Regions from separate parts of the Comamonas sp. 23 genome, predicted to be linked through region 2. Evidence: predicted binding sites of a transcription regulator. Region 2 holds the regulator's gene; the other holds the start of a gene.
The links. The regulator sigma-54, encoded in region 2, starts transcription at its own class of promoters, with help from an activator protein. The targets are predictions, from matches to a motif close to TGGCANGNAANCTGCTTT.
Positions count from the first base shown of each region.

Region 1 (3,402 bases), 1.7 Mb from region 2:
GTGCCCGGTGTGCCCACCGGCGCCGAGCTGCTGCGCATGGCCGTCGCGTGTGTGGGCATCTGGCTGGTGGCGGGGGCCGCTGCCGCCTTCAATTGCCTGGTCGAGCAGAGCATCGATGCGCGCATGAAGCGCACCGCCTGGCGCCCCACAGCGCGCGGTGAGCTGTCCAACCTGCAGACCCTGATGTTTTCTGCCGGGCTGTGCATCGCCGGCTCGGCCATTCTGATCGTCTGGATCAACGCCATCACGATGTGGCTGACCTTTGCGACCTTTGTCGGTTATGCCGTCATCTACACGGTGATCCTCAAGCCGCTGACACCGCAGAACATCGTGATCGGTGGCGCATCGGGCGCGATGCCCCCCGTGCTGGGCTGGGCCGCGATGACCGGCGATGTCTCGCCCCAGGCGCTGCTGCTGTTTTTGATCATCTTCCTGTGGACGCCGCCGCACTTCTGGGCACTGGCGCTGTACCGGGTCGAGGACTACCGCAAGTCCGGCCTGCCGATGCTGCCGGTCACGCATGGGAACTATTACACCCGCGTGCAGGTCTTGCTCTACACCGTGGTCTTGTTTGCCGCCGGCCTGCTGCCCTTCATCATCCAGATGAGCTCCTGGATCTACCTGGTGGCCGCAGTCGTGCTGGGTGCCGGGTTCTTTGGCTATGCCTTTGCGCTGTGGCGCAATTACTCCGACGCGCTGGCGCGCAAGACTTTCCGTTTTTCGCTGGTCTACCTCAGCCTGCTGTTTGTGGCGCTGCTGGTGGACCACTATGTGAGCTGGTAAATCTGCAATGAACAAGCGCAATGCCCTTCGCTGGCTGGCGGGCTCGGCCATGCTGGCCTCGGCCGCCGGTGTCCTCACCGCCTGCAAATCCAAGGCCGATTTCAACGCCATCGACCTGACGGGCAGCAAGGAGTATGGACAGGATTTCTCCATGCCCGACCAGCATGGCCAGCGCCGCAGCATGGCCGACTTCAAGGGCAAGGTCGTACTGGTGTTCTTTGGCTTTACCCAGTGCCCCGATGTCTGCCCGACCACTTTGGGCGACCTGGCCGCCGTCAAGCAAAAGCTCGGCGCCAAGGGCGACAAGCTGCAGGTGATCTTCGCCTCGGTCGATCCATCGCGCGACACACCCGAAATCTTGCAGGCCTACCTCGCCAACTTTGACCCCAGCTTTCTGGCGCTGCGCGGCAGCGACGAGGAAACGGCCAAGATGGCCAAGGACTTCAAGGTCTACTACAAGCGGGTCGAGGGCCAGACCCCGGGCAGCTACACGATGGACCATACCGCTGGCGACTATATCTTTGACCCGCAAGGGCGTCTGCGCTTGTACAGCCGCTATGGCACCCCCGTTGAAACGCTGGCCAAAGATATCGAGCAGCTGATCGACGGCGCTTAAGCGCTTACACGCTTAACAGCGCTGGGCAAGCGCTGCACTCACATCGACCAGATACGCGGCCGCTGCGCCGGCAGGCCCCAGAGGCTGCTGCGCCAGTGGCCCCAGACCGTCTTCCACAGCTGCATCGCCGGCTCCACCACGGGCGCCAGGCCACGCAGCACCAGCATATGCTCGTTCGGCGCGGTCACCCCGGCCATCAACCCCGCTGGGCCTGCGTCCAGCAGCTGCTGGGTGCTCTCCAGCAGCGCTTCGCGTTGCGCGCGGTTGATGGGCGAGCCGCTGGCGTAGATCAAACTCCCCAGGCAGCGCTGGCCCGCCAGGCCCAGCTGTGCGTTGAGCAGCAGCCCATCATCGGCCCGGATACGGCCGCGTTCCAGAAAATGCCCCGGCCATGCGATGTGCTGCGAAAACACGCCCTGGGTAAAGGGCTGACCCGCCAGCGGCAGGCCCAGCGCGGTGATGTCCCAGGTCAGCAGCTCTGCATCCGGTGCCAGTTCCATCTGCAGCTCATTGGCCGCATCGCAGGCGTTGTAGGCAATGGCTTCCAGCGGCAACCATTCCAGCCGGGCGCCGGCCTGCAGTTTGAGGCGGGTGCGCTGCAAGGCCGGCTGGCCATTGCTCTTGTAAAAGCGCGTTGCGCCCGGCGTGGTGACGAGCGCATGGGCGCCTGCCGCCACCTCGACCGAGATATCCAGCATATCGCCACCCACCAGGCCGCCGGGCGGGTGCACCAGCACGTTGTGGCAAATGCCCGGGCCTTCGGGGTAGAGGCTTTTGAGAATGCGCAGCGGGCCATCGTGGCTGAACTGCACCGACGTCTTGCCGGCTTGCTGGCCGTAGCGCAGGTCTAGTTGGGCATGCCAGCTCATGGCTGCGGCGGGCGGTGGGTGCCTGGCGGGCAGCAGGGCGCAAGGGCCGGGATCGGGAGCGGGAGCAGGGGGACGAAAGACATGCGTGGGCTTTTGCAAGCCACGTGCCAGGAACTGCACTGCTCTGGGGTGTGGTCTGTGCCGAATTGGTGCATGCGCGGCTGCTGTGCATGCATGTGGTGCAAGGCGGGCGGGTGGCGGCACGGAAAGCGTGCATGCCCAGCCGTTGTAGCCCCTTGGCATGTGCCTTGCTTTGCACTAGGTATGGAACTGACACCTCGCGAAAAAGACAAGCTGCTGATCTTTACCGCCGCCTTGCTGGCCGAGCGGCGCCTGGCCCGGGGGCTCAAGCTGAACTACCCCGAGGCGGTGGCGCTGATCAGCGCCTTTGTGATGGAGGGCGCGCGCGATGGCAAGACCGTTGCCCAACTGATGAGCGCCGGCCGCACGGTGCTCACGCGCGCCGACGTGATGGAGGGCATTCCCGAGATGATTGCCGATATCCAGATCGAGGCGACCTTTCCCGATGGCACCAAGCTCGTCACCGTGCATGAGCCCATTGTCTGAACCTCCCATTTTTCTCGCGCACTCGACCACTATGAACTTCAAGAAATTCTCTGCCGCGCTGGCCACCGCCGCTGCGGCTTTGCCGCTGTCAGCCATGGCCCATGTGGGCGCCGATGGTGGCGGCCACCATGGCTTTTTGAGCAGCTTTGGCCATGCCTTTGCCCATCCGTTTACTGGCGCCGACCATATGGCCGCGATGCTGGCCGTGGGCGCCTGGAGTGCGCTGACGGTGACGCCCGCCTGGCGCGCACCGGCCGCCTTTGTGGCCCTGCTGGTGGCGGGGGCGCTGGCAGGTTTTGCCGGTCTGTGGGTGCCCGGCGTGGAGCCGATGATTGCCGCATCGGTGCTGGTGTTGGGCCTGCTGGTGGCGGTGCAAAAGCAGATGCCCTGGGTGCTGGCCGCTGCGCTGGCCGGGGTGTTTGCGTTTTTCCATGGCGCGGCCCACGGCTTTGAGCTGGCAGCAGATTCGGCGTTGGCATCGGCGGGCGCGCTGGCGGGCATGGCGCTGGGCTCGGCCTTGTTGCATGTGGGCGGCATGGTGCTGGGCAAGGCCCTCATGCAGCGCCA
Region 1 covers NZ_CP187127.1:4,108,192-4,111,593, reverse strand. Annotated here, with positions in the region: gene cyoE (heme o synthase) at 1-783, shown strand, start outside; gene ACPEE1_RS18625 (SCO family protein) at 791-1,399, shown strand; gene ACPEE1_RS18620 (urease accessory protein UreD) at 1,438-2,268, opposite strand; gene ACPEE1_RS18615 (urease subunit gamma) at 2,533-2,835, shown strand; gene ACPEE1_RS18610 (HupE/UreJ family protein) at 2,867-3,402, shown strand, end outside.
Region 1: a site for sigma-54 is predicted at 2,361-2,378, ahead of ACPEE1_RS18620 (urease accessory protein UreD). Genes of this name have one in related genera too.

Region 2 (3,402 bases):
CGTTGACCGACCAGGTCAGTGGCCCGCTGATCGTCTACAACAATCTGAGCGATACCTTCACGGTCTCCGGCCAAAAGGGCGCCCAGGCGGCGGCCGATCCCAAGCCCGGTGCGCCCAAGAAGGACCGCGTCCGTGTGATCCTGACGCCCAAGGCCGATGGCAAGGCAGACGACAAGGCCAGCGCCCCGGCCAAGCCCGCTGCCGATGACAAGACGCCATTGCGCCCCAGCACCCAACTGAACGACGGAGCCAAGTGACCGTGGCAGAAAACTCGTCGACCATTTCCGTCAACGCCCGGGTCGCCAACAGCGACCACCGCAGCCAGCTGGAGGTCTTGCACCTGGAGAAATCCTATGGCAGCCGCAAGGTGGTCAAGGACGTGTCGCTGTCGGTGCGCAAGGGCGAAGTGGTGGGGTTGCTAGGCCCCAATGGCGCGGGCAAGACCACCTCGTTCTACATGATCGTGGGCCTGGTACGCAGCGATGGCGGGGATATCCGCATCGATGGGCAGTCGGTGGCCAATATGCCGATCCACCAGCGCTCGCAGCTGGGCCTGTCCTACCTGCCGCAGGAAGCCTCGATCTTTCGCAAGCTCAGCGTGCAGGACAATGTGCGCGCCGTGCTGGAGCTGCAAAAAGATGAGCATGGCAAGCCGCTCTCGCGCGCCGAGGTCGAGCGCCAGCTCACCGCGCTGCTGCAGGAGCTGCGGGTCGAGCACCTGCGCGAATCACCGTCAGTCGCGCTGTCCGGCGGCGAGCGCCGCCGGGTCGAGATCGCCCGTGCGCTGGCCACCCAGCCCCGTTTCATCCTGCTCGACGAGCCTTTCGCCGGCATCGACCCCATCGCCGTGATCGAGATCCAGCGCATTGTCGCCTTTCTCAAGGAGCGCGGCATTGGCGTGCTGATCACCGACCACAATGTGCGCGAAACCCTGGGTATCTGTGACCATGCCTGCATCATCAGCGATGGCAAGGTGCTGGCCGCCGGGACGCCGCAAGAGATTGTGGAGAACGCAGAGGTCCGGAGGGTGTATCTGGGTGAACATTTCCGTATGTGACACCGCACGCCTTGGCGGGCGTGCCAGCCAAGATGCCGTCCCGCGCTGCGGGGCCGGCAGGGCTGATCCGTTGCCAGCTGCCCCAGCCCGTGTGGAGGCGCAGCCATGATGCCGTCGCTGTCGCTGCGCGTATCGCAGAACCTGACCCTGACCCCCCAGCTGCAGCAGTCGATTCGCCTGCTGCAGCTGTCCACGCAGGAGCTGACACAGGAAGTCGAGCAGATGCTCGACGAAAACCCGTTTCTGGAGCGCGAGGGCGATGAGGCCCCCGAGGCTGAAGCCGGTAAAGAAGCCGCTGAATCTGCCGAAGCTGCAGACGCTGCAGACGCAGCCGACAAGGTTGCCGATACTGCTGCCAGCACCGACACCAACAACAGTAGCGATTTCGAGCCCGAAACCTCCGACCAGCCGCTGGATTTTGGCGCGGGCAAGGAAACCGGCGTCGATGCCGAGGCCGCTGCCGGCGATTCGGCATCGGACTGGGAAGAGTGGGGCGGCGATCTGCCCGCCCGCTCCAGCGCTGGCGATGACGACGACGAGACGCCGATGTCCGACCGGCGCAGCGAGCACCTGAGCCTGCAGGATGTGCTGCACCGCCAGGCCTTGTCGCTGCGCCTGTGCCAGGAAGACCGGGCCGCGCTCTACTTTCTGATTGAATCACTGAACGACGACGGCTACCTCGAAGAAACGCTGGCCGAGCTCGCGCAAAGCTTTGGCGATGCCTCGGACCCCGAGCGCTACGAGGCCCTGCTGCACCACCTGACCGTGGCGCTGCGCTTGCTGCAAAGCCTGGAGCCGATTGGCGTGGGCGCGCGCAACCTGTCCGAATGCATGCAGCTGCAGATCAAGGCCCAGCAGCGCCTGTTGGATGAAGAGGGCTCGGACACGCCCGAGGCCGATGCGCTGGCGCTGGAGACCGCTTTGCTGGTCTGCCAGGAATCGCTGGAGCTGCTGGCGCGCCGTGATGTGCGCAAGCTGGTGCAACTGACCGGATGCAGTGATGCCGCGGTGCGCAGCGCGCTGGCGCTGATCGCCAAGCTCGAGCCCCGCCCCGGCCGGCCCTATGCCGATGTGGACCGCAACACCATCATCCCCGATGTCATCGTGCGACCCAGCAATGAGCGCGGCCTGCCGGTGCCCGGTTTCAGCGTGCAGCTCAATGCCGAGGTGATGCCGCGCCTGCGCGTGCAGGATGTCTACGCCAATGCCTTGCGCAGCCACAAGGGCAGCGAGGGCCATGGCGCGCTGCAGCAGCGGCTGCAGGAGGCGCGCTGGTTCATCAAGAACATCCAGCAGCGCTTTGACACCATCTTGCGCGTCTCGCAGGCCATCGTCGAGCGCCAGCGCAATTTCTTTGTCCATGGCGAGCTGGCGATGCGCCCCATGGTGCTGCGCGAGATTGCCGATGAGCTGGGCCTGCACGAGTCCACCATCAGCCGCGTGACCACGGCCAAGTACATGGCCACGCCGCAGGGCACGTTCGAGCTCAAGTACTTCTTTGGCTCGGGCCTGGGCACCGAGACCGGCGGCAGTGCGTCGAGCACGGCGGTCAAGGCGCTGATCAAGCAGCTGCTGGACGAGGAAAGCGCGAAAAAGCCGCTGTCGGATGCAAAAATCGCCGATCTGCTGCAGGCCCAGGGCATTGAATGCGCGCGCCGCACGGTGGCCAAGTACCGCGAGGCGATGCGCATCCCGCCGGCCAGCCTGCGCAAGGCGCTGTAAGCGCAAGCAGCCAGGGCCCATAAAAAAACCGCAGTTGCGTTAGGCACTGCGGTTTTGCTTTGAGACGGAGCCGCTTTACTTTGGCCACAGCCACCAGATGAACAAGGCCAGCACGGCCAGCATCAGGCCAAACTTGGTGAGCTTGTAGGCCGTCTTGTTCCAGGCCTTGAAGCGGCGGCGGTACTGGCCCATGTAGAACGAGATCTTGAAGATGCGGCTGATGAAGCCGCGCGGATCGCCTTCGTTGTTGGGCGAGCTGGCGGCAGCGACCACATGCGTGCCCAGCCAGCGGTTGAGCCACTGCGCAAAGCCATTGGTCATCGGGCGCTCGACATCGCAGAACAGCACGATGCGGTTGCCTTCGGAGCGGTTCTCGGCCCAGTGCATGAAGGTCTCGTCAAAGATCACGCCTTCGCCCTCGCGCCAGCTGTAGGGCGTGCCATCGACCTCGATCATGCAGCGGTCATCATTGGGCGCCAGCACAGCGAGGTGGTAGCGCAGCGAGCCCGCATAGGGGTCGCGGTGCAGGTTGAGCTTGGCGCCGGGCGGCAGCTCGGCAAACATGGCCGCCTTGATGCCGGGGATGGACTGCACCAGCGCCGTGGTCTTGGGGCACAGCTCCA
Region 2 covers NZ_CP187127.1:814,909-818,310, forward strand. Annotated here, with positions in the region: gene lptA (lipopolysaccharide transport periplasmic protein LptA) at 1-257, shown strand, start outside; gene lptB (LPS export ABC transporter ATP-binding protein) at 281-1,057, shown strand; gene rpoN (RNA polymerase factor sigma-54) at 1,163-2,779, shown strand; gene ACPEE1_RS03625 (aspartyl/asparaginyl beta-hydroxylase domain-containing protein) at 2,855-3,402, opposite strand, start outside.